DNA from 2 places in the Coralliovum pocilloporae genome. Region 1 is predicted to be linked to the other one. Evidence: riboswitches for the same ligand, from Rfam matches in the RefSeq annotation. Region 1 holds a riboswitch; the other holds the start of a gene.
What was found. Region 1 has a riboswitch for S-adenosylmethionine ahead of RA157_RS09085 (O-succinylhomoserine sulfhydrylase). Riboswitches for the same ligand answer to the same signal wherever they lie in the genome.

Region 1 (14,770 bases):
CTGGCCGCTGATGTCATGCCGCAACTGGCTAGCAAATATGGCATCTCTTATGAGTTCGGCGGTGAGACCGAGCAACGGGAAGATGCTCTTGTCGATCTGCGCTATGGATCGATTGTGGCGCTGGCCCTGATGTACATCATTCTGGCGTGGGTATTTGCCAGTTACTGGCGACCGCTTGCGGTGATGATGATCATTCCTTTCGGCATTGTTGGAGCCATCTGGGGTCATTACCTGATGGATTTCAAGCTCAGTATCCTGAGCCTGTTCGGCCTGATGGGCCTGGCCGGTATTCTGGTCAATGACTCGCTTATTCTGGTGAGCAGGCTGGATGAACGGCTCGGCTTTGGAGAAACTCTTCGGGCCGCGGCTATTGGCGCGAGCCGTGATCGCCTGAGAGCTGTTCTGCTGACATCCCTCACCACAATGGGCGGTCTGACGCCGCTTCTGTTCGAGAAGAGCCTTCAGGCCCAGTTCCTTCTGCCCATGGCTATTACCATTGTCTTTGGTATCGGCTGTGCCACGATTTTCGTGCTGTTCCTTATTCCGGCACTGGTGGGCATCGGCGGTGATATCTCATCCGGTGCCCGCTGGGTGATCGGCAGCAGCAGGAAAGCGTCTGATCTTAAGCCCGCCAGAAGCGTGGAAGAAACAACACCAGCACAGTAAAGAGCTCAAGCCGTCCCATCAGCATGCCAGCGGTAAGCAGCCACTTGGCGGTGTCGTTCAACGGCTTGAAATTTCCTGATGGTCCGATGATATCTCCGAGCCCGGGCCCCACGTTGGAAATGGCGGTTGCCGCGCCTGAGATGGCAGTCAGGTCGTCAAGTCCGGTAAAACTCAAAGCGACCGCAAGAACCGCCACGCTGCACAGATAGAGGAAGAAGAAGCTCATCACGGCGCCGGAGACGGAATCCGGCAGCTTGCGGCCATTGAAGCGGGTGACAAAAATGCCGTTGGGATAGACGATCCGGCTGAGATGCTGGCGCACATTCTGATAGAGCACCTGAAAGCGGAAGATCTTGATGCCGCAGGATGTTGAGCCAGCGCAGCCGCCGATAAACATGATGACAAAGAAGAACGTGACCGCAAAAGGCCCCCAGGCACCGTAGTCGGTGGTCGCATAGCCGGTGCCTGTCATGATCGAGATGACATTGAACGCCGCATAGCGCAGGCCTTCAATACCGGGATTGAACCCGCGCGCATGTTCATAGATCCAGGCAACCAGAACCAGGGCAAAAACGGTCAGCATGAAGGCTTTCACCTGGCTGTCACGCCACAGGATGCTGGTCCGTCCCTGAACCGCCTGCACATAAAGGAGAAAGGGCAGGGATCCGGCCAGCATGAAGGTGATGCCGATCATGTCAATCGCCGCACTGTCGAAATGACCGATAGAGCCGTCCTTGGTGGAAAAGCCCCCGGTTGCTACCGTGGTCATGGCATGGATCAGCGCGTCGGTCATGCGCATTCCGGCAGCCCAATAGGCAATCATGCAGAGCGTCGTGAAGATCAGATAGATCATCGTCATGGAGCCGGAGATCTGCGTCGCACGCGGCAAGATTTTATCCGGTGTTTCAAAGGCTTCCACCTTGAACAACTGCATGCCACCGATCTGCAGCATAGGCAGAACAGCAACCGCCATGACGATAATACCGAGACCGCCCAGCCATTGTTGCAGACCGCGCCAGAACAGGATGCCCGGCGGGGCATTGTCCAGCCCGACAATAACCGTCGCGCCTGTGGTTGTGAGCCCGGACATGGATTCAAAAACAGCATCCGTTATGCTTGGCACAACACCGGACAGGTAGAACGGAATGGCTCCAAAACCCACCAGAGAAACCCAGGCGGCTACCGTCATGATGAAGGCCTGGCGCAGGTTCATCTGACCGGCAGACCCCTGAGCAGAGAGAAACAGCATGCTGCCCGTCAGCATGGTGAACAGTGAACTGGCGACAAAAACCTGCCAGTGCGGATTGCCAAGCAGGATGTCGAGCAGAGCAGGTGCCAGCATGGCCGCACCCAGACCGGTGGTCAGGGCTCCGACAATCAAGGTGATGGGACGTGGATCAATCACGCAGCCGCTTCCTGCAAGGTAAATGGTCGCCGGACTTTATGAGCCTATGTGCCAATCCGCAATGGAAACTTGCAGCCCCGATAACAGGTATGACAGCACGGATGGCGGCTGTACATGACAGCTCTGCGATTGCCGCTTACACTTCCGAGTGTGATTCCGCTGGCCCGATTGCTGCTGTCTGAATTCCGCTACGCTGTTTCAGAGAGGCGTAATCTGCCGGGGATTGCGAGGGAGAAGGGGGAAATGCGGATGATGAAACGGGTATCGACTGGCTGCGTCATTAGCTTGTTCTGGGGGCTCTTCTGGCTGTGGCCAGCAGCGGCCCAGACCATTGACAGCCCAGAACGCTGGGCCGACGGGTTCATGAAAACTCTGTCAGAGAAAGGCGTAGACCCCGCTCATGATATCATCAGGATGACCATGAGTGGTCAGGGAGATGGGCACAGTCAGGGCCTTGCCAGCCTTGAACAGGCCATGAAAACGGCGGAGGCCAATTATGGGTCATCGCTTGGCTATGAGTTTATCAGCAAGAGGGCCGTATCAGACTCTGTTCGTCTGATTTTCATGATCAACAAGCGCGGCAAAGCACCCATCTTCTGGAAATTCGCATTCTATAATCCGGATGAAAACTGGACGCTGCTTAATATCAATCTGAGTGATCAGCTGGCAGACCTGGATGATTTCAAGCGGTTCACTTGGCCCTAGAGTGAATCCTACAGCGTGCTTCTGAAAAGTTGATAGACTTTTCGGATAAAAGTTCGCGCGGAAAAAGTCTAAAGGCACTGCTGCCAATTCTGGTTAAAGGTCTGGTGCTTTAGTTTACCGTTCTTGGTGTGTCCGGCAGGTCAAGCGAGAAGGCAGGGACATCCACGAGAAATCTCTGCCCGTCCGGGCTTTCCATCTCATAAGCCCCAACCATGATACCGGAGGGTGTTGGTAACGGGCAGCCACTTGTATATTCATAGGTAGAGCCGGGATCGATGACCGGCTGCTCGCCGATGACACCTGCGCCACGCACTTCCTCAATCCGTCCCAGACCATCCGTGATATGCCAGTAGCGGTTCAGAAGCTGGACCGGGCTGTCGCCAAGATTGGTGATTTCCACCGTATAGGCCCAGAGATAGCGGGGCAGATTGGGATCAGATTCCTCTTCCAGATAAAGAGGGGTCACCGAAACCTCTATTGACCGCGTTACCGCCGTATACATCAAAGCGCCTCATCCTGCTGATAATGATAGTGTTATCGTGTTTTCCCTTATACGGCCAGCAAAAGCCGATGGGTTCGCGGAACTGTGACAGGTCAGGCCTGTATAAACTGGTGTAGTGTCAGGACAGATTGCCCACGCTCTAGGGTCCTGACCCTACTCTGTTGCCATCTTTGGGGAGACTGCCGCCATGGTTCGCGCCTTCACTGAATTGACCTTCACACCCACGGTTCTTGACCTTCAGAAAGAGGATGGATCATCCGGGCTCTATGCGCCGTTTATGGAGGCGGACGCCGACAGGCGCGATCGTCTGGGGGATGCCGAGGCGGAGTTTATCCATCAGCGTGACGGGTTCTATCAGGCCAGTGTGGCAGAAACCGGCTGGCCCTATGTGCAGTTCAAGGGCGGGCCACGCGGGTTCCTGAACGTTCTGGATGAGAAGACCATCGGCTACGCGGATTATCGCGGCAATCGCCAGCATCTGAGTGCGGGTAATCTGACCGCAGACAGCCGGGTCTCCCTGATCCTGATGGATTATCCCAACCGTCGTCGGCTCAAGCTTTGGGGGCGAGCCAGGCTGACCAGCCGCAAGGATGCGCCGGATCTGGTCCAGTCTCTCCATGTGGACGGCTACAAGGCCCTGCCGGAGCGGGCAATCCTGATTACGGTCGAGGCTTTTGACTGGAATTGTCCGGCTCACATTCCTCAGCGTATGACGCTGGAAGAGCTTGAACCACAGATCACCCCGTTTCGGGAGAAGATGGAAGACCTGATCCGCGAGAATACAGCGCTCAAAGAAGAGTTGGAGCGGCTAAAGCAGGAACGTTGAGTTTCGGACAGAAAACAGCGAGCGGTTATTGGCGCTGATCCAGTCGCCGGTTTGTCTGCTGCAACGTCTCGCCCACTTCAGAAAGCAGGGCCGAGCCTATAAACAGATAGCTGATGGCGGATGAAACCTTTGTCTCTCCGAAACGGCCAGCCGCTTCTGCCGTCGTGGTAACATCCCGCGCCACAGCCCGTATACCGTGCAATGGGTCGTTGATCAGATCATTCGTGAACCGTTCATAGCTGCCATTGCTGTGCAAAATAGCGAGCCCACTCAACCACCCAAACAGAAACGTCCCCAAAATCATGCGCCCCATCGCACATTCTCCATCATGCAACCCCAAACGCCGTCCCAGCGAATGTTAACAGAGTCTTAATTTATACACCTATGGAGTGTGATGCAAATTTATACATGGTTAATATGCACAAGTTTCAATTATGGGCTGTATCGGAAGGGTTTTATTCGGAGCGCGTTGGGATATCTGCTCCGCAGACAATATCCGGCTGGCAGATTTCGGCTGGAGCGGGTGAAGAGAATCGAACTCTCGTCTTAAGCTTGGGAAGTTTCTGCTCTACCATTGAGCTACACCCGCCTTTGCATTTCATTTTGCGAATGGTGACGAGCCTGTCAAGCGGTCAGGTTGTCGTCTTTCGACAGTCTCACCACTTGACGACACCCCGGTGCCTTGCCAAATAGGCTGACTATCTGGAACCCTCAAGAGGCCTGCCTGTCATGGACCGCCTGAAGCAGCTGTTGTCGTCCCGTTCGTTTGAATATTTCATCACCGCCGTGATTGCGATCAACGCGATCACCCTGGGGCTGGAAACCAGTGAAACGGTGATGAATTCTGTAGGCCCGCTTCTGCATATGCTGGACCGGATTGCCCTTGGCATCTTCATTGTGGAGATTCTGGCGCGGCTTCTGGTCTATCGCCTGTCTTTCTTCCGTGACCCGTGGAATATCTTTGACTTTGTCATCGTCTCCATCGCCCTGGCACCAGCTACGGCTTCGTCGTCCATTCTGCGTGCATTGCGCATTCTGCGTGTGCTGCGGCTTCTGTCCTTTGTCCCGACGTTGAAACGGGTGGTGGGCGCGCTGGTTTCGGCCCTGCCGGGTATGGGCTCGATCATCCTCCTGATGACGCTGATTTTCTATGTCTTCGCTGTCATGGCGACGCAGCTTTACAGCAATTCCTTCCCGGACTGGTTCGGCACCATCGGACATTCAGCTTATACGCTGTTCCAGGTGATGACACTGGAGAGCTGGTCTATGGGCATTGTCCGCCCGGTTATGGAAACCTATCCCTTCGCCTGGGCCTTTTTCGTGCCGTTCATTCTGGCGACAACCTTCACCATGCTGAACCTGTTTATCGGTATCATCGTCAAGGCGATGCAGTCAGAGCATGAGGCAGAAGCTGATGCGGAGCGGCAGGCCATTCAGGAGGAAACCGAGAACATGACCAGCGCTCTCAAGGACCTGAAGCGGGAGGTTGTGGAGCTGAGGGCTGAGATCAGACTGCTGAAGCAGCCTGATCCCAAGCCATGAAATTAATGGGTCCTGACCCTAGAGTGGATGTGCTCTAAATGACGATCAGGCTCTGGCTTGTTCCAGAGCCGAGACCAGGTCTTCAAGCAGGTCTTCCTGATCTTCCAGGCCCACAGACAGGCGCAACAGGCCGTCGGTAATACCGAGCTCGGCGCGCTGTTCTTCGCTCAGACGCTGATGCGTGGTGGTGGCCGGGTGGGTCAGCAATGTTTTTGCATCACCCAGATTGTTGGAAATCTTGCCGATCTTCAGGTTGTTCAGCACCTTGAATGCGGCTTCCTTGCCACCCTTCACATCAAAGGCGATCAGGGTGGAGCCTGCCTTCATCTGTTTGGCCACAATATCGGCATGCGGATGGTCGTCACGACCCGGATAGATCAGCCGGTTGATATTGCTGACCTCGGCAAGCTGGTCAGCCAGATAGCGGGCGCTCTGGGTCTGGCGTTCCACACGAACCGGCAGGGTTTCAAGCCCTTTCAGCAGAACCCACGCGTTGAACGGGCTCATGCTTGGCCCTGTATGCCGGATGAGGTTTTTCATCTGGCCGTCGAGCCATTCCACATCAGACAGCACCACACCGCCAAGACAGCGTCCCTGGCCATCAATATGCTTGGTCGCCGAGTAAACAACCACATCAGCACCGAACTTAAGCGGCGACTGCCACAGCGGAGTGGCGAAAACATTGTCGATGACAACGCGTGCACCCACTTCATGGGCAATGTCCGAGACGGCCTGAATGTCGATCACATCAAGGGTCGGGTTGGTTGGCGTTTCAAGGAAGAAAGCCTTGGTGTTGGGCTGAACCGCATTCTTCCATTCTTCCAGACTGTTGCCGTTGATGATGGTGGAGCTGACACCATAGCGGGGCAGAAGGTCTTCCACCACATAGAGGCATGAGCCGAACAGCGCACGCGATGCCACCACATGATCACCGGCTTCCACCTGCGCCAGAAGCGCAGCGGAAACAGCTGCCATGCCGGAGGAGAAACCGCGTCCGCCTTCCGCGCCTTCAAGAGCGGCCATGCGGTCTTCGAACATGGAAACGGTCGGATTGGCATAGCGGGAATAGATATAGCCCGGGTCTTCTCCCTTGAAACGCGCTTCCGCGGCTTCCGCGGTGGGATAGACATAGCCCTGGGTCAGAAACAGGGCCTCGGAGGTTTCGTTGAACTGCGAGCGCAATGTGCCGCCATGTACAAGCTCAGTGGCCGGGCGCCATTTTTTTGTATCAGACATATCGTCACCATCATCTTGGGCCGAAACTATGGCCCGAATGCAAAGAACCCGGCCTGCTTATCTGCAAGACCGGGTTCTTTGCCCCCGGTCTTTTTAGCAACTTGTTTAACGTGGCTGCAAGCCGACCGGCCTCAAATCACCACACAGTGATCGGTGTCTTAGGAGGATTGACCGCAATCGTCAAGAGACTTTGCCGTGAACAGCAATTCCCTGCGAAACTGGGCTGGAAATGCGCCAGACTGTCAGCTAAGACAGGAGAAAGATCCAATCGGGAATCGACAATGAACGAAAGACGATCCGGCATCCTGCCCGCCCATGAACTGGTCTCCATGGTTGAGCGTGGCGAAATCGCGATTGCCGACCCTCTTCAGGACGATCAGGTTCAGCCTGCCAGTCTTGATCTGCGCCTTGGTACTGTGGCCTATCGTGTCCGTGCCAGCTTTCTGCCGGGACCGGGGCAACCGGTCACGGAAAAGCTCGAGCGTCTGCGTCTACACGCCATCGACCTGACACAGGGAGCGGTGCTGGAAACCGGCTGTGTCTACATCGTGCCCTTGCTTGAAGCTCTGGCTCTCCCGGCGCATGTGGCCGCAACGGCCAATCCGAAGAGCTCCACAGGACGCATCGATGTATTCACCCGGGTGATTGCAGACAGGAGCCAGGAATTCGACAAGATCCCGGCAGGCTATAACGGGCCGCTCTATCTGGAAATCAGCCCGCGCACATTCCCGGTTCTGGTTCGTACCGGCTCGCGTCTGTCGCAGATCCGGTTCCGTGTCGGCAATGCGGTTCTCACCGACGCTGAACTTGGCTATCTGCATGACAGTCAGCGCCTGATGGTATCTGACAGACCGCCACACATCTCAAATGGTATTGCCGTTTCCATTGACCTTGAACCATCGGGCGAGACGCCGGTGGGATACAGGGCCAAACGGCACACCGGTGTTATCGATGTGGACAACAAGTCTGGTTATGACGTGCTGGATTTCTGGGAGCCCGTGTTCCTGAGGCGCGAGCGGGAACTGGTTCTCGATCCGGATGAGTTCTACATCCTCGCCTCACGGGAAGCGGTCCATGTGCCGCCTGACCATGCAGCTGAAATGGTGCCGTTTGATCCGCTGGTTGGGGAATTCCGTGTGCATTATGCGGGCTTCTTTGATCCGGGCTTCGGTCACGAGGCCGCTGGTGGTGCTGGCAGTCGGGCCGTGCTGGAAGTGCGGTCGCACGAGGTGCCGTTCATTCTTGAACACGGACAGATCGTCGGTCGATTGGTGTATGAGCGGATGCTGGAGCAGCCGGAAACCATCTACGGATCAGGCATGGGCTCCAATTACCAGGCTCAGGGCCTGAAACTGTCCAAGCATTTCCGTCTCTGACGCTCATGAGCCTTTATACGGTTCAGTCAGAGACGATAGCGGAACTGGAGGACCGCAAATCGCGGTTCCTTGCCTATCTGGTTCCTTATGCTGATTTCGCCCGGCGTCTGGATGAACTGCGCACCGACGAGCATCCCAAGGCGAACCATCATGTAACAGCCTTCCGCCATATGCTGGAGGATGGCCGGATAGATGAAGGCGCCAAGGATGATGGTGAGCCATCCGGTACATCTGGCATGCCGGTGCTCAAAGTGCTTCATGGCGCAAACCTGGTGGATACAGGTGTAATCGTGGTGCGCTATTTCGGAGGCACCAAGCTTGGCGGTGGCGGGCTCGTCAGGGCCTATTCGGGCGCCGCGAAACGGGCTATCGAAGATGCCCGGCTTGTTCCCTGGCTGAAGATGGTCCGGAGAACCGTTGATACAGATTTCGCGGATGCATCTGCTCTGGAGAACAAGCTGTCAGCGCTTGAAAACGTGACTGTGGAAGAGCGAACCTACACGGAAACCGGTGTTACTTTTGCTCTCTATGGACCAGAGCAGGATCTGTCTGGTCTTCAGTCTTGACGCCTGAGCTCTGATGAGGGGTTTTGTGCCAGTGATGCGGGCGGGTGACGAGATCCCAAAGCGCCAGATAGGCACCCGCTGACATCAGGACCCAGTAGACCGGCAGTCCGAATATGGCCTGTCGGTTCAGATCGGGATGAGCCCGTGGCAAGGTCCTGTAGGCCAGCAGCATTGCAGCCCCGTACCCGACAAAGAGATTGATGGTATTGAGGAAGAACAGGCTCAGCTCGGCAATGTTCTTTGTGGAAACCGAGCCGAGCTCATACAGGGCGTAGCCTAGGGCAAAGATAAAGAACGGGTGGATAAAGGCGGCCAGCAACATGCCGCCGATCATGATCTGGAAAAACAGGAAACCGGCAAATCCCATATTCCGCTTTGTCGCGAGCGGTCGCCGCATGTGAACGAGCCAGGTCTGCATCCAGCCCTTGAACCACCGGGCCCGTTGTTTCAGCCACGGCATCAGGGTGGTGGGGGCGTCTTCCAGAGTGGATGAGGCCAGTGTCCGGCAATCATAGCCGAGCCTGAACAGTCGCATGCCGAGATCAGCATCCTCTGTGACATTGTGCGGGTCCCATCCACCAACGGCGACCAGTATGTCACGTCGAAAATGGTTGGACGTCCCTCCAAGAGGCAGCGGCAGGCCATGATGGGACAGATCCGGCAAAAGTCCGTGAAAGAGGGCTGCATATTCTATGGTGAACTGCTTCGCCAACCAGCTGTCTCTGCTGTTTCTGATATCGAGTCTGGCTTGCAGGCAGGCCAGCTTGCTGCCTGCCGCATTGAAGGCCGTAACCGCCTTTTTCAGCTGGTCCGGGTCCGGTCTGTCCTCGGCATCATAAACAACCACATAGGTCCCCCGAGCCATCTGCAGCCCCACATTGAGCGCTTTGGGCTTGGTCCGCGGACCAGATCCGGCAATGCGGTGGCTTTCAAAGTCCAGCCTGTGCCGGTGTTTCTGTAAAGCCAGATATGTTTCGCGGTCATCAGCTTCCAGCAGGAACTTGATGTCCAGCTTATGCCCTGGATAGTCCAGCGCTCGAAGAGTATCAATCAGACCAGAGACCATTTCGGCTTCCCTGTAGAGAGGCACCAGAATGGTATATGTGGGACACTGGTCTGAGGGCAGATATGCGGCCTCCGGGTCTGTTTCAGCCGGGCCGGAAGTCCTGGAGATGGAAGCAGCTGCGTCCAGACGCAGCAAGGCGACCGATAGAAAGGTAAAAGCAAGAAGAGCATTCAATCCGACCAGAAGAACAGATGGAATGCTCCAGCCGAGCAGCAGCAGAACGGCCAGGCCGGCGATGCAGAGATATGCCTGGGCCGGTGTCATCACATGAAGCGCGGAGAGAGCTGCATCCCGCTTGTGCAGATATGTGGTGGCCTCCCGCGCCAGCCGGAGGGTGTAAACCTGTGACAGGCTTTCCCGGAGCGTTCTGACATTGATGGCCGCAATCCGGTTTCGGATGCCGGGTGATCGGTCACACAGTGCCTTCAGTTTCCTCAGCCCCGGCATGGTGATGCTGACAAGGGTCATGCCGTCGCGGGTGCGTAGGCTATGGGCATGGGGGATCAGCCGGTCCGGCGCGAGACCCTGCGGCTGGGCAAGTTGCGCGGGATGAAGATGATCGAGAATGGCAATACCCAGATAATCTGCGAGGACCTGGCAGCATTCTTCATCGTTCAGGGCCAGATGGGATTTCAGATAATCCGACAGAGTGAGGCCTTGCGCTTCGGCCTCGCTCATGGCGGTGTCCAGTGGGTGGACTTTGTCAGTTTCTGATGCAAACGCCCCGTGCCTCGCCGTCAGAAGGGCGTGGCGGGTCTCATGCGGGTGCTGTCCGGGGTATCTGCTCACATCAGAAATTCTTTTATCGGCATTCGAAGATGATTAGGGTATGAGGGAAGAGGTTTGTGATCCGCAGCTTCTCAGAATTGCGACTTTAAGGTGTAAATATGGTGTATGGCAAGTCAGATGCGTCCGGTTTGATGGCCTTTCTTGCAAGCATGATCCTGACAAGTCTCATGGCATTGAGCCCGGTTGCGGCACAGCAGGCGGCAGATGGTGAGAGTGGAACGGCTGCGACACTGCAGCGGGATTTCCCCAGCTTCGCCGATCCCACTGTCCGGCACACAAAACCTGAAGACGGCACCATCGGTGGTATCCGGTTTGTCACCACCACTGATTTCCCACCGTTCAACTATATGGGGCCAGACAAACGTCTGAGAGGGCTGCATGTCGATCTGGCTGGAGCCATATGCATGGAGCTGCTTGTCCCGTGCACCATTCGCTCTGCCCGGTGGGATGAACTGGAAAACCTGCTTGAAACGAGAAAGGCTGACGCGGTTCTGGCTGGCTGGGGACCTGATACAGGGACAGGAGACGGGGTGCGCTTCTCGGATATCTATCTGAAGCTGCCAGCGCGGTTTGCCGTGCTTCGTCAATCAGATCTGAAGCTGGCAGACCCGGAACGCCTGGCTGGCAAGCTGGTGGGTGTGGTGGCAGACAGTCGTCACGACACCTTTCTGACGGACTATTTTGCCAGTGTTGTCATCAAGCGCTTTAAGACAGCGGAACAGGCCACGCAGTCCCTGAAAGATGGTGATCTTGATGCTCTGTTCGGAGATGGAGTGCATCTGGCCTTCTGGATAAACGGTCAGGGTGAAGAGGCCTGTTGCCGTTTTCTTGATGGAGCATTTGTCGAGCCGGGTTATTTTGGAGCCGGTATGGCAATCGGCGTTCGCGCTGATAATGACCGCCTGCTTGCGGCCCTGAACTATGCTCTCCAGCACCTGGATGAGAAGGGTGATTTCTACAGTCTGTATCTGAGGTCGTTTCCGATCTCGATTTATTAGGGTTCAGACTCATAAATTCCGTTCGTTCTGCGGAGGATGTTTTTCTGTCCGGCGCGACGGAAATCTGCAGGAAGCTTGGATGGCTTTTAAAGATTTCCAACAAAGTCGGGCTGAAAAACAACCCCGCCCTTCGGGTCTACGGGAAAGACACAGCCTGCACATAAATCAGGACTTGAATAGGATCCACCTGTCCTGCGTCCTGATTTCCGTCCATTCTGTATCTTTCCCGTAGACAGAACGAACGGAATTTATGGGTCTGAACCCTAGGGCCAAGGCCTGTTACGGTGAGGGTCGCCTGCTTGTGCGGAACGGCAGCAGCAGGGACCAGAGGATCTGGGTCGGTCCGTCATCCTGATGCATTTCAAGACCGATGGTCATCCCGGTCTGCCCGCCTTCCGGCTCCGGGATATAGGTCTGAAACCATCTGTCCCAGATAGACAGGTTGAACCCATAATTCGAGTTGGTCTCTGTCATGCGGACAGAATGATGAACCCGGTGCATGTCCGGAGTGACAATCAGCAGCCGCAGGACGTTGTCCAGTGTCTTTGGCAGATGGACATTGGCATGGTTGAACATGGCTCCGCCATTCAGAATGATCTCGAACAGCAGGACGGCTTCAACCGGGGCGCCAAGCAACAGGATGAAAGTGCTTTTCCAGACCATGGACAGGAGGATCTCTCCGGGGTGAAACCGAACGGCAGAGGTCACATCCAGATCGCGGTCCGTATGATGAACCTTATGGAAGCGCCAGAGAAACGGCACATGATGCGAGATCACATGCCAGAGCCAGACGGCAAAATCGAGCACAAGGAAACTGATAATTCCAGCGACCCAGAGGGGTAGAGGCAGCCAGTGAAACAGGCCAAACCCGAGATCAGAGGCCCATGCGGCGATACCAACAGCTGCCGCAGGAAAGACGACCCGCAGCACGGTCCCGTCCACTGCAAGCATCAGCCAGTTGGTGATCCAGCGCCTGGGTTTTGACGCAATCAGCACCCGGCGTGGCAGCCATAGCTCCAGGAGGGCCATTGAACCGAAAATACCAAAGAATGCCAGAAGGCGGATAGTCGGTTCATTGTCTGTGAGAAACGCCTGCAAAAGATACTCCGGTGCCTTGTTTCTTTCACCTTGACCATAGCGCCATGCCGGGTCAAGAGGATGCAGGGCCGCATGCGAATCTGTGATTGCCATGTGACCATTAACAAACCAGAGGCGCGGGGTATCATGTCGGAGTGGCTATGGACGGGCGACAGAGATGGGGATGGACCAGTTCTTCTGCTGGCCCACGGCTCAGGCGCGCCGATGGATTCCGCTTTCATGAACCGGTTTGCGGATAGTCTGGCAGAGTTCGGCGGTACGGTGGCCCGGTTTGAGTTTGCCTATATGGCCCAGCGACGGACCGGTGGCAAGAAGCGTCCGCCGCCCCGGGCTGATAAACTGATTGATGAGTTCAATGCAGCAATCAACAGCCTGAAGGAGCAGTCTGACAGGCCAATTGTTATCGGTGGCAAATCACTTGGTGGCCGGGTTGCAGCCATGACGTCTGGCACGGAGCTTGATCCGGCTGTGCGCGGTGTTCTCTGCCTTGGATATCCGTTCCACCCGCCAGGCAAGGTGGACGCAGAGCATTGGCGTCTGCCGCCACTGGAGGAGGCGCGCCTCCCTGTACTTGTCTGTCAGGGAGAACGCGATCCGTTTGGCAAAAGAGCAGAGATCGAAGACATCACCCTGCCTGAAAGAGTCAGGCTTGAATGGATCAGCAATGGCGACCATGATTTTGGCCCGACTGGCCGGGCCGAGGCCACGCTGAAAGGCAATATCCGGCATGCTGCCGAGCTGGCCTTGTCCTTCATGAAGGCTGCTTAGGGTCAAAACTCATTGCTGGCCCTTAAAAGGTGAGCTCGCGTCTTCCTTCCGCAACGGCGGTCAGAATGGCCTGGCACTCTGCTTTTGACATGGCCTTTGGCGGTGCATAGGAGAACCTTGCCTCGTTCAGAGCGTTGCGAATAATGGTCGGGAAATCTCCGACCTTGAGATCATCCAGATGATGCGGGATGGATACGCGGTCTGACAGGGCTTCTATCCGATCAATGAACCGTGTGGACAAAACCAGCGGACTGGTCTCATCCCGGTCGTTGCCCAGCATGGTTTCCAGAGCGGCAAAGTCATCCTGACAGACCGTCTTGTTGAAACGCATGACGCGGGGCAGCAGAATGGCATTGGCGACACCATGCGGTGTGTCGTAGTGCGCACTGATCTGATGAGAGATGGCGTGTACATAGCCAAGGCTTGTTTTGGCAAAGGCATACCCGGCAAGAAAAGATCCTATGGCCAGCTTCTCACGGGCCTCAAGATCATCTCCATCATCGATGGCTGCAGGCAGGTTCTCGACAATCAGTCTGATGGCCAGTGCAGCATCACGCCGCGCATCTTCAAAGCGATTTAAAGAGGTGTATGCTTCGATGGCATGGGTCAGTGCATCCATGGTCGTTGCTGCGGTCATGGCTGGCGGCAGTGACTTGAGCATTGCAGGATCCAGCGCAGTGGCTCGCGAGATCAGCTTGGGGTCAACCACAAAGGTCTTGCGGTGGGTCTTGTTGTCGGACACCACCGCAGCCGGGGTTGCCTCGGATCCTGTGCCCGATGTGGTCGGCACCACATATATTGGCAGAGGCGGCGTTTTGACTTTGAGAAGGCCTGCCAGTTTTTCACCTGACTTGCCATTTGTATAGCTGGCGGCAATGACCTTGGCCGCATCAATGGCGGAACCGCCGCCGACAATCAGAATACTGTCGCAATTGTTAACCCGGCAGGCTTCAACCCCGTCATCAACGACTGAAAAGGTTGGGTTTGGGGGCACCGTGTCAAAAATGGTGACGACACAGCCTTCGGCATCAAAATAAGCCAGCAGGTCATCCAGCATGCCGACACGCAGCGCAAACTTGCCGGTGACCAGCAGCGGTCTCCGATGCCCGGCTGCGACCATCAGTGATGCCAGCTTGAGAGATGAGTTGAGGCCTGAGAACAGCAGAGGTTTCTGAGGCGGGAACAGGGTGGATAATGTTCGCAATGCGAACCGGACTGTTGGTCTGA
Region 2 (14,770 bases), 330 kb from region 1:
GCCTGCGCTATGATCTGACAGCGCCACTGGCCCGCCATGTGGCAGAGAATTACGATCGCCTGCCAAAACCTTACCGCACGTATCGGGCCGGTTATGTGTTCCGCAATGAGAAGCCGGGGCCAGGGCGGTTCCGTCAGTTCATGCAGTTCGATGCCGACAGCGTTGGTGTGCCAAATGTCTCAGCAGATGCCGAAATCTGCATGATGGCCTCTGACGTGATGGAAAAACTCGGTATTGGCCGTGGTGATTACGTGATCCGGGTCAATAACCGCAAGGTCCTCGACGGGGTGATGGACGTCGCTGGCATTGGTGGCGAGGAGCAAGCTTCAACACGTCTGACCGTTCTGCGGGCGGTGGACAAACTGGACAAGTTCGGCCCGGAAGGGGTCAGGCTTCTCCTCGGTGAAGGGCGCATGGATGAGTCCGGTGATTTCACCAAGGGCGCCGGGCTGGGTGATGAGGCTGCCGCCAAGGTGATTGCCTTTGTGGAAGCCGGTGGCGGCACACCGGATGAAACCATCGGTAATCTGCGGGCGCTGATCGGTTCGTCCGAGCGCGGCGCGGACGGTGTTCAGGAACTGGCTGATATGGCCGCTCTCTTCGCCGCTGCCGGATATGAAAGTGATCGCATTCTGATCGATCCATCCGTGGTGCGCGGCCTTGAATATTATACCGGTCCTGTCTTTGAGGCCGAGCTGACCTTTGAAGTGACCGGCGATGATGGCAAGCCGGTCCGCTTCGGTTCTGTCGGCGGTGGTGGTCGCTATGATGGCCTGGTTGGTCGGTTCCGTGGCGAGGATGTTCCTGCAACAGGCTTTTCGGTTGGCGTCTCCCGCCTTCTGGCCGCTCTGAAGACCCTGGGCAAGGGAACGGAGACCGAAAGCGCCGGGCCGGTTGTCGTTCTGATCATGGACCGGGATCGTGTTGCTGATTATCAGAAGATGGTGACTGAGTTGCGCTCTGCGGGGATCCGCTCCGAGCTTTACCTCGGCGGTTCGGGCATGAAGGCGCAGATGAAATATGCAGACCGTCGCAATGCGCCGGTGGCCATCATCCAGGGATCTGATGAGAAAGAGCGCGGGGAAGTCCAGGTCAAGGATCTGATCGAGGGCAAACGCCTCTCAGGTCAGATTGAGGACAACGAGACATGGCGTGCCAGCCGCCCGGCGCAGGTGACTGTGCCGGAAAGCGATCTGATCAGCGCCGTGCGCGATATGCTGGAAGCTGGAGAATAGGGCTATGGACCGTCTGGCGGATCTGAGGCGCTTGCTGAGTGAGGCGGGATACGGGTTCGTGGAACCGGCAATCCTGCATCCGGCTGACCTGTTCCTTGAGGTGGCGGGTGAGGATATCCGTCGCAGGGTGTTCACCACCGAAGGCGCAGACGGCAAAACACTCTGCCTTCGGCCTGACTTCACGCTGCCTGTCTGTGCCATGCATCTGGCAGGTGACAATGCCCGTCGTCCGGCGTCTTACGCCTATCTCGGCCCGGTGTTCAGAAAGCGGGCGGGCGATGAACCGGACGAATTCCTCCAGGCCGGAATTGAAGCGATTGGCGACCATGCGGTGCCGAGTGCCGAGGCGGATGCCTCTGTCTTTGCACTGGCATCAAAGGCGGTGACGCTCACCGGTGTCGAGACACAGGATATCCGTCTTGGGGACGTGTCGCTGTTCGAGCATGTACTGGACAGCCTGAAACTGTCTGAGACACCGCGCCGTCTGGTTCGTCGTGCCTTTGGCAATAATGAAGACCTGAGCCGGGCACTTGATCGCCTGCGCGGGGAAGGCAGCGACGCTGGTGCAGGCCAGGGTGATGGCACCCGGACCGGTGGTGCATTGGCTCAGTTCTTTGATCAGGCCGGGCAGGACAATGCGGAACAGGTGATTTCCGAACTGTTCGAGCTGGCCGGTCTGGCCCATACAGGCGGTCGTCCGGTATCTGATATTGCCCGCCGGTTTGTGGAGCAGGCAACGCTTGCCGGTGGCAAGGCCGTATCCGCCGAGCAACTCGTCCTTCTTGAGCGCTTCCTCACCATTTCCGGCACACCGGAACAGGCTGCTGACGCGCTTGAGGAGCTGGGCAAGGCTGGAACGCTGGATCTGTCTCAGCCGGTGGCGGCGTTCCGCAAACGGATGGACGCCATGGCGAAAGCCGGACTGGACCTGAAGAGCATGACATTCTCGACCGATTTCGGGCGCAGGCTCAGCTATTACACCGGCTTTATTTTCGAGATCTACAAGGCTGGTGATACCAGTGCTCCGGTTGCGGGTGGCGGGCGATATGATGCGCTTCTGCGCCTGATGGGCGCACCGGGTGACGTGCCTGCAGTCGGGTTCTCGCTCTGGCTGGATCGTCTGGATATGGAGGGTTCATGATGAGCGCGCCTCTGATCATTGCGGTTCCCTCCAAGGGGCGTCTGCAGGAAAACACCAACGCGTTTTTTGGTCGGGCCGGTCTCAAGGTTCTGCAGCCGGGCGGAGCGCGGAACTATCGCGGCAAAATCCGTGAAATGGACAATGTGGAAATCGCTTTCCTGTCCGCGTCCGAAATTGCACGTGAACTGGCCGCCGGAAACGTGCATCTCGGGGTTACCGGTGAGGACCTTATCCACGAGACCATTCCGCACTCTGATGGCATCGTCGAGATTGTCATGCCGCTGGGTTTCGGCCATGCGGATGTGGTGATTGCCGTGCCGGAAGCGTGGATTGATGCGCGCACCATGTCGGATCTGGATGATATCGCCCATGACATGCGCGGCCGTGCAGGCCGCCAGCTCCGGGTGGCAACAAAATATATCAATCTGACCCGCAGCTATTTCGCCAGACACGGCATTGCGGATTATGTGATTGTCGAGAGCCTCGGCGCGACCGAAGGTGCTCCGGCATCAGGAGCAGCCGATATCATCGTCGATATCACCTCCACTGGCTCAACACTGCGGGCCAACAATCTCAAGATTCTGGATGATGGGGTTATCCTGAAATCCGAGGCCAATCTTGTTGCCTCGCTGACAGCAGACTGGTCGGACAATGCGATTGCCGCTCTCAGGGAAATCCTCGACCGGACATCGGCTGAAGAACGGGCCCGGTCCGTCCGGCAGGTGATGGCATCCGGTGTCGATATGGCAGAGGCAAGCCGCATTGCAGAGGAAACTGGCAGCAGCATTCCCTTTGCTGGTCTGGGCGAATCGGTCATCCTGCATGTGCCGAACAGCAAGGTCTACGAGGCAGCCAGCGGCCTTCGCGCAGCCGGTGCCAGGGCGGTTTCCGTCTCGTCTCTGGATGATGTGTTCGGCGCGGAGAATCCGGTCTTCGACAGATTGCGGCCCAGGCTTGGTTGATGTCACCTCTGCCGAACCGGGATTGGCAGGGGAGGTATGGCGCAGCAACAAACTCTCAAAGCATCGCTGCCAATTCAGGTGAAAGACTTGGTGCTTTAAGACAAAATTAACCATAAAGATGCGGGATGGGGTGGCATTCCCACGTGTTGGGCCTTGGATGAGGCGCAGCACCGGGGGCTGTATCGCCCTCACATTTGATATTTTTGTTATCCGGGCTGGCTCATGACACTTAACCGTCGTTCTTTTCTTTGCGGATTATCAGCCGGTCTTGTGGCTGCTCCTGCGGTGCTGTCGCCAAGCCGGGCGCTTGCCGCGCTTGAGGGGGAAGCGGGTCGTCTTCTGATGATCGGCTTTCACGGTTCATCAGCCAATGCCCGCTCGGCCCGTGCTCTGGCCGCGCATATGAAAGAACGCCGCGCCGGTGGGGTTGTCTTCCTCGGTCACAATGTGAAGAGTCGCAAGGGGATCGACAGTCTGACAGATCTGTTCGGCTCTGCCTCCCGTGGTGGGGGACTCATCGCCATTGATCATGAAGGCGGGGCGGTTCAGCGCCTGAAAGCCAGACATGGATTTACCCGCCTGCCAAAGGCCTTGCGTGTCGGGCACAAGCGCAGCTCTTCAGAAGCGCGGGCGCTCTATGCCCAGGCAGCACGGGAGCTGAAAGCTGCAGGGTTCACTCTCAATCTGGCGCCGGTTGCCGACCTGCACTGGAAACGCAATCCGATTATTGGCCGTAACGGCCGGGCCTTTTCAAGCGATCCGGCAGAAGTGGCCGCTTATGCAGAGGCTTTCGTGAAAGCCCATCGCCGCAATGGCGTGCTCTGCGCGGTAAAACATTTCCCCGGTCACGGCCTGTCCCGGGGCGATACCCATGCCGGGCTGGTCGATATCACCGATTCCTGGTCAGAAGCCGAGCTCGAGCCGTTCAAAGCACTGGTGCGCAAGGGGGCTGCGGATATCGTGATGAGTGGCCATCTCTATCACCGCAGTCTTGAGGATGGTGGCGTGCCGATCACTTTCTCCCGTCGTGCTCTGCGCGGTACACTCAGAACGCTTTTGGGCTTTCGGGGGGCGATCATGACCGATGATCTGGACATGGGAGCCATCCGCAAGCGCTATGCGCAGAAGGAAGCGGTGATCCGGTCTCTGGCTGCGGGCAACGATCTGGTTCTGATGACCAATTCGGCCCGCCCGGACAAAAACCTGCCCAAAAAGGCAGTCCGCTGGATCAGTGAAGCGGTGGAAAATGGTCGCCTGAACCGTCGTGAGCTGTCCCGGTCTATCGATCGGGTGCGGGCTCTGTCCTGATTTGAAGACCATCCGGCCGACCTGAAACAGGACATGCTCCAGGTGGGCCGGATCGTAAAGAATAATCAGGCGCGGGCCATGCGGGAGGCCACATAGTCCCAGTTGACCAGCTTGTCGACGAAGGCCGCGATATACTCCTTGCGGCGATTGCGGTAGTCCACGTAATAGGCATGCTCCCAGACATCGACGCCGAGAAGCGGCATCATGTCATCGACCAGCGGGTTTTCACCATTTGGAGTGGACGTGACAACCAGCTTGCCGGATTTGTTGATTGAGAGCCAGCCCCAACCTGATCCGAACTGGCCGCCGGAAACCTTGATGAACTGGTCACGGAAGGCTTCAAAACTTCCGAAGTCAGCCTTGATCGCTTTTTCAAGAGAGCCAGGCATGCCAGTGCCACGCGGGGTCATCATTTTCCAGAATTCGGAATGGTTCCAGTGCTGGCCGGCATTGTTGAGGACCACCTGATATTTGCCACGATCTGCAGCTGCAGCCTTGACGATCTCTTCAAGAGACAAGCCATCCAGTTTCGAACCCGGGATCAGCTTGTTGAGGTTTCGGGCATAGCTGGCGGCATGTTTGCTGTGGTGCAACTCCATGGTCTCGGCACCGATGACGGGAGACAGCGCGTCATAGCTGTAATCCAGCTTGGGCAGGGAGAAAGCTTCGCCAGCAAGGGCTCTGTGGGTAAATGAGGGGGCACCGGCAATGAGCAGGCCTGCGCCGGTTGCGGTGAGAAACTTGCGACGGGACATGGTCATCTGGAATTCCTTTCCGTTGTCTGTCTCGGGAGGGGACAGATGACCGGTAAACAGTTTGCTGATTTTTTTATTCAGGAAAAGGAATGTGCAGATTGTCGCAGGCGGGAGAGGGCAGGCTTGCCTTATCGGCGCATGGCCTGTTTCAGCCGGAAAGCATCAGACGGCCAGCGTGCCACGAGAGCGGCAAAGAGGCCTTCATCCATGGCGATGGTGCAGCCGGAGAGGTGAAGTTCTGCCCAATGCGCAAGCCTCAGGCTGCGCTGGCGCTCGGACCATGCCTGTCTCTGTCCCAGTACCATTGCGTCTTTCAGGGAAAGGCAGCGGCATTTGAGGCCGCTTTTCAGCGCAAGGCATTCCGTCTCGCTTGGCTTCTGATGCGACCATGAAACGGGTTCAGCATCCAGTCCGCCGGGATAATCCCGCGAAAGGGCGTCAGACATAAAAAAAACCTCCATCGGTTTTAACCGTGGAGGGCTGGCTGTTCGCTCTGTTGCTTCCCAAAGAAGCCACATCTCACCGAAGTGACGACCACCTTGCCGCGACAGGCAGGTTGGCGAGGGCGCCAGCCCTTCTCTTGATGATTTAGTCTCATTTGCCAGATACGAACAGGAAATTCAAGTCACATTCTTGTGCCGTATTGTGCTGGAACCCGCGTCAGTCAGGCCGCTTGGCGGAATAACGTTGCTCGGCTTCATAGTAATCATTGAAGCCCACCCGGTCTTTCAATTCCTCAAACGGCAGGATCAGATCCTCGGTGGTAGCCTCGTCTTTCAACCGGTCGAGCGCTTCTGTCATTGCCTTCATGGCAGCAGACAGGAGTGTCAGCGGATAGGCCGAAAGCTTGAAGCCCATTTCCCCCAGAGCCTGATGTCCGAGAAGAGGTGTCTTGCCGCCCTCCAGCATATTGGCCAGATGAGGGCCGGGAGCGCTTCGTCCGATCTCCTTCATTTCCTCGACAGATTGCGGGGCTTCCACAAACAGGATGTCGGCACCGATCTCACGGAAAAGATTAGCCCGCTCAATGGCCTCTCCCAGTCCATGCTGATGGCGGGCATCGGTACGGGCAAGGATCAGAATATCCGCGCCTGTGTTCCGGGCATGAACGGCAGCCCGAATGCGGTCCAGCGCCTCGTCCCGCTCCACAACAAGCTTGCCCTTTGTGTGTCCGCAGCGTTTCGGAGCCACCTGATCCTCAAGCATGATGGCAGCGAAACCGGCCTGGGCATAGGCTCTGACCGTGCGTTCCACATTCAGAGGATTGCCATAGCCCGTATCGCCGTCGCCAATGACCGGAATAGACACTGACGCGCAGATATTCCGCCCCTGGTCCGCCATCTCGGCAAAGGAGATCAGGCCCGTATCCGGTGCGCCTATGCGGCTGGCGGAGACGCCGAAGCCGCTCATGAAGGCAACAGGAAATCCGGCCTGTTCGATCAGCCGTGCCGAAAGCGCATCAAATGCGCAGGGCATGGTCTGGCAGCCGGGGGCATCAAGAAGAGATCTGAGACGGGATACGGATGTGGTCATGACGGGTTCTCATTGTACAGAGAACCAATGGATAGGCCCGCCGGGCAGGCAAGGCAAGATGGTGCATGAAAAATGGCCGATTGATGAAAGAGATGTCGATCCGCATCCTTTCATCAATCGGCCATCGCAACCGACTTGGCTTTGTTAGTGTAGCGCCCGCAGGGGCTCCGTGCACGCCCAAATGTCTGGTTTCGGGCGTGGACAGGATGTTCGTTTTTTGTGAACGCAGATGGTTGAGCCTACGTTCGGGCTACGATTTCGCGCTCGTTATAGACCGGGAAGTGGCCTGGCAGCCCGATTTTCCGGCGTACGAGAAACCGCGGTCTGCGGGCCGCAAAGTGAGCGTGACGCCGACGTGGCTGTTGAGGTTTCACCACCAGCGGGCCAAGGCGGTCTTCCACGATGGTTTCACGGCCGTCTTCTCCATAATGAAGAGCTGGCAGGCTGAGAATGCCTGCCCAGGCCTTGACCGCAAGGGCCGCGTCTTCTGCGTCGGTAAAGCTGTCGAGCCGCAGGGACAGGGACGGATCCCGATGAACGAGCCAGAGCGTAATGACCGGCTCCTGGCTGCCGTCTTCCGTCTCCCATCTGAGAGCAACATGTCGGAAGGAAGAAACCGGAATCGAGAGTGTCAGCGGAAAGCCCGATTTCAAACGGCCTTTCAGTATCACTCTGGTGCGATCCAGATAGAGTTCTCCACCGCATTCCAGTCTTGAGCGCTGGCTGACGGTGATGAGCGACCGCGCGGGTAAACAAAAGGGGTCGAGCCTATGGGTCGACCCCTCCTGTACCGGAGCGGCTGCTTCCGCTAGGGAAAATTGACGCCTCACAATGCCTCTCCTGAGCCGTGTTTTTTTGTGGCTCTTGTTTATGGCTCCACTCTAGCGGGCAATGTTGAGAACCGTCTTAAGAAGCAGGGTTAAATTTCTGTGTTTTCTGAAAGGGTTAGCGAAGTCTTATTGCGTTTGGTTAAATTGCAATTATCTCTTTTGAGTGGTGTGGACACGTGTCTCGGCCACGCTCGTGATGACCATCCGGCATGGCCCGGTGCTGAACAGCAGCCCCTCCCCAAGAGAAGGCTTCTCTCGGACCACGCTTTGCTCTAAACAGAACCCAGTCCTTTCCATCTGACGGATTCCCGCATGACAGATCAGCTTGATACCCAACTTCTTCAAAGCCGCGCCGAGGCGCTGGTCGAGGCGGCACGCAAGGCAGGAGCCGACCAGGCAGATGCTATTGCAGTGCGCGGGGTGTCGCAGTCAGTCAGTGTCCGGGATGGCAAGGTCGAGGAGAGCGAGCGCTCGGAAGGGGATGATGTGTCCTTGCGGGTTTTCGTGGGCCGCAAGACAGCCTCTGTCTCCACCAATACAGGGGATGATCCATCCGCGCTTGCCGAACGGGCTGTTGCCATGGCGCGGGTTGCCCCTGACGACCCCCATGTGCGGCTTGCAGATGAAGCGGATCTGGTGAGAGAGCTGCCGGAACTGGATTTGCTGGATCGGACGGACGTTTCATCATCAGATCTGACAGAACGCGCTCTTGCTGCAGAGTCTGCCGGGCTTGATGTAAAGGATGTCAGCAAATCCGGCGGGGCATCGGCCAGCTGGTCACTTGGCGGGCTGGTGCTGGTCACGTCCACAGGGTTCTCCGGTGCCTATCTTGGCACCCGCCATGGTGTTGCGATGACGGCGGTTGCCGGTGAGGGAACCGGCATGGAACGCGACTACGATTATGCCAGTGCTGTACATCTTGAAGATCTGGATGATGCGGAAACCATCGGACGTAACGCTGGTGAGCGGGCCATCAGGCGCCTGAACCCGCGTAAGATTGAGACCCAGTCGGCAGCCGTCCTTTATGATCGCCGTGCAGCAACCGGTCTTGTGGGGCATTTTGCCAGCGCGATTAATGGCGGTGCCATTGCGCGCGGCACCAGTTTTCTTAAGGACCGTATGGGTCAGCAGCTCTTTGCCGATGATGTGATGATTACGGACGATCCACGCCGCAAGCGTGGACTGGCGTCAAAGCCGTTTGACGGCGAAGGGTTCGCAGCGGAAGCGCTGACCCTGATTGACAAAGGCTGTCTCACCACCTGGTTGCTGGATTCAGCCACCGCCCACGAACTTGGCCTCAAGACCAATGGTCGAGCGGCACGTGGTGGCTCTGCCCCACATCCCGGCTCAACCAATCTTACGCTGCATGCAGGCAGACAGTCGCCGGAAGAGATGATGGCTGCGATCGGAACCGGTCTTCTGGTAACCGATCTGATCGGCCATGGTGTTAATGGTGTCACCGGGGATTACAGTCGCGGCGCTGCCGGGTTCTGGATCGAGAACGGCGAGCCGGCTTATCCCGTGAGCGAGATTACGATTGCGAGCAATCTGGTTGATATGTTCCGGGCGCTTACTCCGGCCTCGGATCTTGAATACAGGTTTGGCACCAATGCGCCCAGCGTCCTGATCGAGGGGATGACCATTGCAGGACGATAAGGATCTTGCCACCTTGAGCGAGCTGGCCCGGGAGGCCGGTCGCATCGCACTCGGCTATTTCAAGAACAAGCCGGATGTCTGGACCAAGGGCAATGATTCTCCGGTGTCAGAAGCAGATCTGGCAGTGGATACATTCCTGAAAGAGCGTTGCCTGGAGTTTCGTCCGGATTATGGCTGGCTGTCTGAGGAGACAGCGGACAATCCGGATCGGCTTGGTCATAAACGGATTTTTGTCGTGGACCCGATTGATGGGACGCGGGTTTTTCTCAAGGGCGGTGATGAATGGACTGTCTCGCTCGCGGTGGTCGAGGATGGTCGCCCGACCCTGGCGGTTCTCTACAATCCCGTCCGTGATGAAATGCTGTGTGCTGCTCATGGCAAAGGCGCGTCTCTGAACGGGCAGGCTCTTGAGGCGCAAAGCAGAACAGATTTTGCCGAGAACAGCATCAGCGGCCCGAAGATTCACATGGGGCATGGTGCGTTTGACACGCTCAGACCAGCCGTGGGCCGGAATATTGGTTCTCTGGCCTATCGCATGGCTCTGGTGGCAACAGGAAACCTGTCTGCGGCATCGGCTCGCCCGAGGGCTCATGACTGGGATCTGGCGGCGGCTGACCTGATTGTTTGCGAAGCCGGAGCCCATATCACCGATCTGGATGGGCAACTCATCCGATATAACCGGCCAGAACCACGTCATCCGGCCCTTGTCGCCGCTGCACCGGGCCTGTATGAACCTTTCCTGAAGCGTGTCGTCCAGGCAGAGGCCGACCGCACCCACTGACAGGATTTTCTCATGAGCGCATCAGATAAAGAACAATTGCTTCATCTTGTTTTCGGCGGTGAGCTGGAAAGCCTTGACGGTGTAACGTTCAAGGATCTGGGCGCTTTGGATGTGGTCGGTGTTTTCCCGAACTATGCCACAGCCTATGACGCGTGGAAGTCCAAGGCTCAGGCAACGGTGGACAGTGCGCAGACCCGCTATTTTATCGTCCATCTGCACAGGCTTCTCGATCCGTCCTGATCGGCAGCACCCGGTATCGTCATGCGTCAGGCTCTCAAGCGCTTTATGAAGTCGAGAGGCTTGCAGGTCTTCCTCGGCCATGTCTTCTCGAGCTATCTGCGGTTCGTCAAGGCAACCAGCCGGAGGGTTACGGACCGGCAGGATACCCGCGCCTATATCTTTGACAACCTGCCGTTCATCACCACGTTCTGGCACGGAGAGCACTTTGTAACCCCGTTTGAATTGCAGGACGGGGTGGATGTGACCGTGATGATCTCCAAGAGTGGTGACGGGGAAATCAATACTGTCGCCGTTCAGGATCTTGGCTTCGGGGTTGTCCGCGGGTCCGGTGCCAATGACCGCCAGACCGGCGAACGTGTTTTGAAACGCGGTGGCATTACCGGCCTCAAAAACCTCCTGTCCCTGGTCAGGAAACCCAATCAGGTTGTGGCCATGACCGGCGATGTCCCCAAGGGGCCCGCCAAGCAGGCTGGTATGGGGCTTGTGACCCTGGCCCGATTGAGCGGACGACCGATTATTCCGCTCGGCGCTGCAACAAGCCGCTTCATCCGCCTGAAGACCTGGGACAGCATGGTGATCAATCTGCCGTTCAGCCGTCTTGGCATCTGCTGGGGAGAGCCTATTCACATCCCGCGCAATCTGACAGAAGATGAGCAGGAGCACTGGCGACGGGTTGTTGAAGATGAACTGAATCGCGTGACCCGGAAAGCCTATGAACTGGCAGGACGGGATTGGCATGTCTGATCAGGACCAGACGCAGGAGCCGGAACGCAAGGGCAGTATGATGCTGGGGTTCTATCAGCTTCTGGCCCGGTTGCTGACACCGCTTGCTCCTCTGGTTCTTAAACACCGTCTGAAACGCGGCAAGGAACACCCTGACCGTCTGCCTGAACGCAAGGGCATCGCAACCCGGGAGAGGCCGGGCGGTCCGCTGATCTGGGTCCATGCCGCCAGCGTCGGCGAGTTCAACGCCGCGCTGCCGATTGTCAGGCGATTGCGGGACCACAGGGTTACGGTGCTTGTTACCACCGTAACACAGACATCGGCACAGCTGGCAGAGACAGAGCTACCGGACGGAGCCATTCATCAGTTTGTCCCGCTCGATTTTCCATCCTATGTGGAGCGGTTTCTGAGATCCTGGGAACCGGATCTGGCACTTTTCATGGAATCGGAAATCTGGCCCGCCACCATGTCAGTCCTGTCGGACAAGGCGGTACCGCTTGTTTTTGTCAACGGACGGTTATCTGAGCGATCCTTCAAGGGCTGGCAGCGGTTTTCCGGACTGGCCATGCGGCTGTTTTCCACCGTCGATATGGTCCTGGCACAGAGCGAGGCTGACGGAGACCGGTTTCGCAGTCTTGGTGCCGGGCGGGTGCTTGTGACGGGTAATATCAAGTTCGACCGCAAGCCGCTTGAGGCAGACTTTCTCGGCCTGATGGAGCTTGAGCAGCAGATTGGCAAGCGGCCCGTCTGGCTGGCGGCCAGCACGCATCCGGGTGAAGAAGAGATTATTGCAGAGGTCCATGACCGCCTGTCAGACCGGCATTCCGATCTTGTCACCCTGATTGTCCCGAGGCACCCTGACAGAGGCCCGGCGCTGGCAGAGGGTCTCGGCAGGAAATACGGCCACCAGGTTGCTGTCCGGTCAGCAGGAGGGGCTATTCCGGACGGGTCGGCGCTTTATCTGGCAGATACTCTTGGTGAACTTGGACTGTTCTATCGTCTGTCACCGGTCGCGTTTATCGGGGGGTCGCTGGCGGAGCTGGGCGGGCAGAACCCGATTGAGGCGGTCCAGCTCGAAAGCCTTGTTCTGCATGGGCCGCATGTGACGAACTTCCGGTCTGTCTATGACGCCTTATCCGGGGCGGAAGCCTGTATTGCCGTAACCGATGCAGCCTCTCTTGCGCAGGCCGTTGATACAGCATGGATGGACCCGGAGCGGGTCGAGCGGCAGAATCTTATGGCCAGTGAGACGATAAAGGAATTCACCGGCGCACTGGACCGGACGATGCAAGCCCTGCTACCTTATCTGAGCCGGTTGGAGTGATATGAGTCTGTCTGAACCCCGGGGGCACAGGGGTAGTATGAATAGGATTGGGGCAGTATGAAAGCGCCGAGCTTTTGGTGGCGGCGGGCCGGTTTTTTGGCCCTTGTGTTTTTACCGATCAGTATTGTGATCGCGCTCGTGGCGCGATTGAGATTCCGGCGCAAGGGCAAGTCCTTTGATATTCCGGTCATCTGCGTTGGCAACCCGGTTGCAGGCGGTGCAGGGAAAACGCCGACCGCAATCGCATTGGCCGCCCTGTTGAAGGAAGCGGGATATAATCCGGTTTTTGTCAGCCGTGGCTATCGTGGCCGATTGTCCGGGCCTGTTGTCGTAGACCCTCAGCGCCACAGAGCACGAGATGTGGGCGACGAACCGTTGCTTCTGGTCAGAACCGCTCCGACGATTGTGTCGAAGGACCGTGCAGCTGCTGTGGCCCTGGCGGAGAAGGAGGGCTATGACGCTGTCATCATGGATGACGGCTTCCAGAACCCGTCCCTCACGAAGGATTATTCATTTCTTGTGGTTGATGCCCGGCGCGGTGTGGGCAATGGTCTTGTCATGCCGTCAGGCCCGCTGCGGGCACCTCTTGGCGATCAGCTTGACCGGGCCGACAGCCTGGTGGTGATTGGTCATGCGCCGGAAGCTCAGACCATTGTTCGCCCGGCAGCCAAACGGGCCATGCGGATTTTCGAGGCGGCGATTGCTCCGGACAAGGCCGTGGTCGAACGTCTGGGTGATCTGCCCATTGTTGCCTATGCCGGACTGGGACGACCGAGCAAACTGTTTGATACCCTGAAGGAGATCGGCAAACCGCCGGTTAAGGGTATCGGCTTTCCGGACCACCACAGGTTCAAGCCCAAGGATGCCAACAGGCTTCTGACGGAGGGCTGGTATCACGCGGCCCGGCTGGTGACGACGGAAAAGGATATGACCCGTCTGCCCGGCGATGAAACCATTCTGGGCGAGCTGAAGCGCAACTCAATCGCGCTTCCTGTAACGCTCACCTTTGATGACCGGGTGACCATTCTGCGGGAGCTGAAGCCGATTATCGAGCGGCAGAGGCGACGGCGCAGAGCGCCATAACGTGTTCAGGTGCCGGGATGATCAATCCGGGCGTCTGTTTCCTGATAGCGCTGGGTGGCTGCATGCGCATCCACATAGGCTTCCTGCCGGGTGGCGCTCCAGTATTTCAGCTCTTCAAGGGGAATGGCGGTTCCAGTGACAGCGCACAGTACATGGGAGCCTGGAGACAGGACCTGAAAATCACTGTCCAGATAACGGACTTCAGCCTGCTTGCCTGATGTGTTCTTGCTGAACGGGTTCATCATCTTCTCCGAAACATCGTGCGGGGTCGTGGTGCGAACTCTCCTGTTCCTATGAAGCGTTTATCGAGGAAGATCAAGCCTTCCCCGATAAACATCTTCAACGATGATGGGGCAGGGGAGCGCGGGCCTCGCGAAATTCTCCAAGGCTCTGACGCAGGATTGACCAGGCGGATGAAATGAAGAGTACGGCCATCAGACCGGCAACGGCTAGGTCGGGCCAGCCAGTCGCTGTTGCCCAGACGCCGCTTGCGGCCAGCATCACAGCCACATTGCCGATGGCATCATTACGGCTGCAGAGCCAGACAGATCGGACATTGGCGTCACCATCCTTGTACTTCATCAGAAGCAGGACGCTGATCACATTGGCGGCCAGCGCCAGAAACCCGACCACGCCCATCACATGGGCCTCGGGAACACCCGTGACAAAGACCCGATACAGTGTAGCACCAAAGACAAACAGGCCCATGACAAGAAGCGAAAAGCCCTTGAACAGAGCCGCAGTCGAGCGAATGGCAAGAGACTGGCCGATAACGGCAAGGCTGATGCCATAGGTCAGCGTGTCCCCGAGAAAATCGAGCGCATCGGCCTGAAGTGCCTGGGAACGGGCTGCCACACCAGCCGTCAACTCAACAGCGAACATGATGCCGTTCAGAGCGATAACCGTCCAGAGAACCCGTTTGTAAGCGGGTGAGAGACCGTCGAAGCGGGCGTTGTGATTGCAGCATCCGGCTGACATGGAACCATCCTTGGTCTGAATCGGGTTGAAAAGTTCCGGCTCTCCTCTCATGTAATCTCTACAGTCACTGTAGGTTCAAGGGAAAAGTCATGTTGTCGATCGGCCAGATGGCGAAGCAGGCGGAAACCAAGGTTCAGACGATCCGGTATTATGAGGAGATTGGTCTGATGCCCGTACCAGACAGGAGCGAGGGTGGTCAAAGGCGCTATGGCACGGACAGC

Region 2: linked by a shared signal. The riboswitch ahead of RA157_RS10550 (hypothetical protein) and the one ahead of RA157_RS09085 (O-succinylhomoserine sulfhydrylase) in region 1 are both predicted to bind S-adenosylmethionine.

The regions. Positions count from the first base shown of each region.
Region 1 is NZ_CP132542.1:1,948,535-1,963,304, forward strand. Features, by position in the region: gene RA157_RS09045 (efflux RND transporter permease subunit) at 1-666, shown strand, start outside; gene RA157_RS09050 (TrkH family potassium uptake protein) at 623-2,071, opposite strand; gene RA157_RS09055 (hypothetical protein) at 2,186-2,776, shown strand; gene apaG (Co2+/Mg2+ efflux protein ApaG) at 2,886-3,278, opposite strand; gene RA157_RS09065 (pyridoxamine 5'-phosphate oxidase family protein) at 3,466-4,104, shown strand; gene RA157_RS09070 (hypothetical protein) at 4,130-4,417, opposite strand; tRNA gene RA157_RS09075 (tRNA-Gly) at 4,620-4,693, opposite strand; gene RA157_RS09080 (ion transporter) at 4,834-5,646, shown strand; gene RA157_RS09085 (O-succinylhomoserine sulfhydrylase) at 5,692-6,882, opposite strand; SAM riboswitch at 6,955-7,035, opposite strand; gene RA157_RS09090 (2'-deoxycytidine 5'-triphosphate deaminase) at 7,164-8,258, shown strand; gene RA157_RS09095 (IMPACT family protein) at 8,264-8,824, shown strand; gene RA157_RS09100 (glycosyltransferase family 2 protein) at 8,772-10,568, opposite strand; gene RA157_RS09105 (transporter substrate-binding domain-containing protein) at 10,811-11,677, shown strand; gene RA157_RS09110 (sterol desaturase family protein) at 11,957-12,706, opposite strand; gene RA157_RS09115 (alpha/beta family hydrolase) at 12,869-13,543, shown strand; gene RA157_RS09120 (iron-containing alcohol dehydrogenase) at 13,566-14,770, opposite strand, start outside.
Region 2 is NZ_CP132542.1:2,274,419-2,289,188, forward strand. Features, by position in the region: gene hisS (histidine--tRNA ligase) at 1-1,235, shown strand, start outside; gene RA157_RS10530 (ATP phosphoribosyltransferase regulatory subunit) at 1,240-2,376, shown strand; gene hisG (ATP phosphoribosyltransferase) at 2,373-3,338, shown strand; gene RA157_RS10540 (glycoside hydrolase family 3 N-terminal domain-containing protein) at 3,561-4,646, shown strand; gene RA157_RS10545 (superoxide dismutase) at 4,712-5,407, opposite strand; gene RA157_RS10550 (hypothetical protein) at 5,530-5,847, opposite strand; SAM-I-IV-variant riboswitch at 5,886-5,993, opposite strand; gene RA157_RS10555 (isocitrate lyase/PEP mutase family protein) at 6,062-6,934, opposite strand; gene RA157_RS10560 (DUF6101 family protein) at 7,174-7,764, opposite strand; gene RA157_RS10565 (TldD/PmbA family protein) at 8,077-9,420, shown strand; gene RA157_RS10570 (3'(2'),5'-bisphosphate nucleotidase CysQ) at 9,407-10,201, shown strand; gene RA157_RS10575 (DUF4170 domain-containing protein) at 10,214-10,441, shown strand; gene RA157_RS10580 (lysophospholipid acyltransferase family protein) at 10,463-11,185, shown strand; gene RA157_RS10585 (3-deoxy-D-manno-octulosonic acid transferase) at 11,178-12,488, shown strand; gene lpxK (tetraacyldisaccharide 4'-kinase) at 12,546-13,571, shown strand; gene RA157_RS10595 (DUF2093 domain-containing protein) at 13,577-13,816, opposite strand; gene RA157_RS10600 (cation efflux transmembrane domain-containing protein) at 13,911-14,549, opposite strand; gene RA157_RS10605 (MerR family transcriptional regulator) at 14,639-14,770, shown strand, end outside.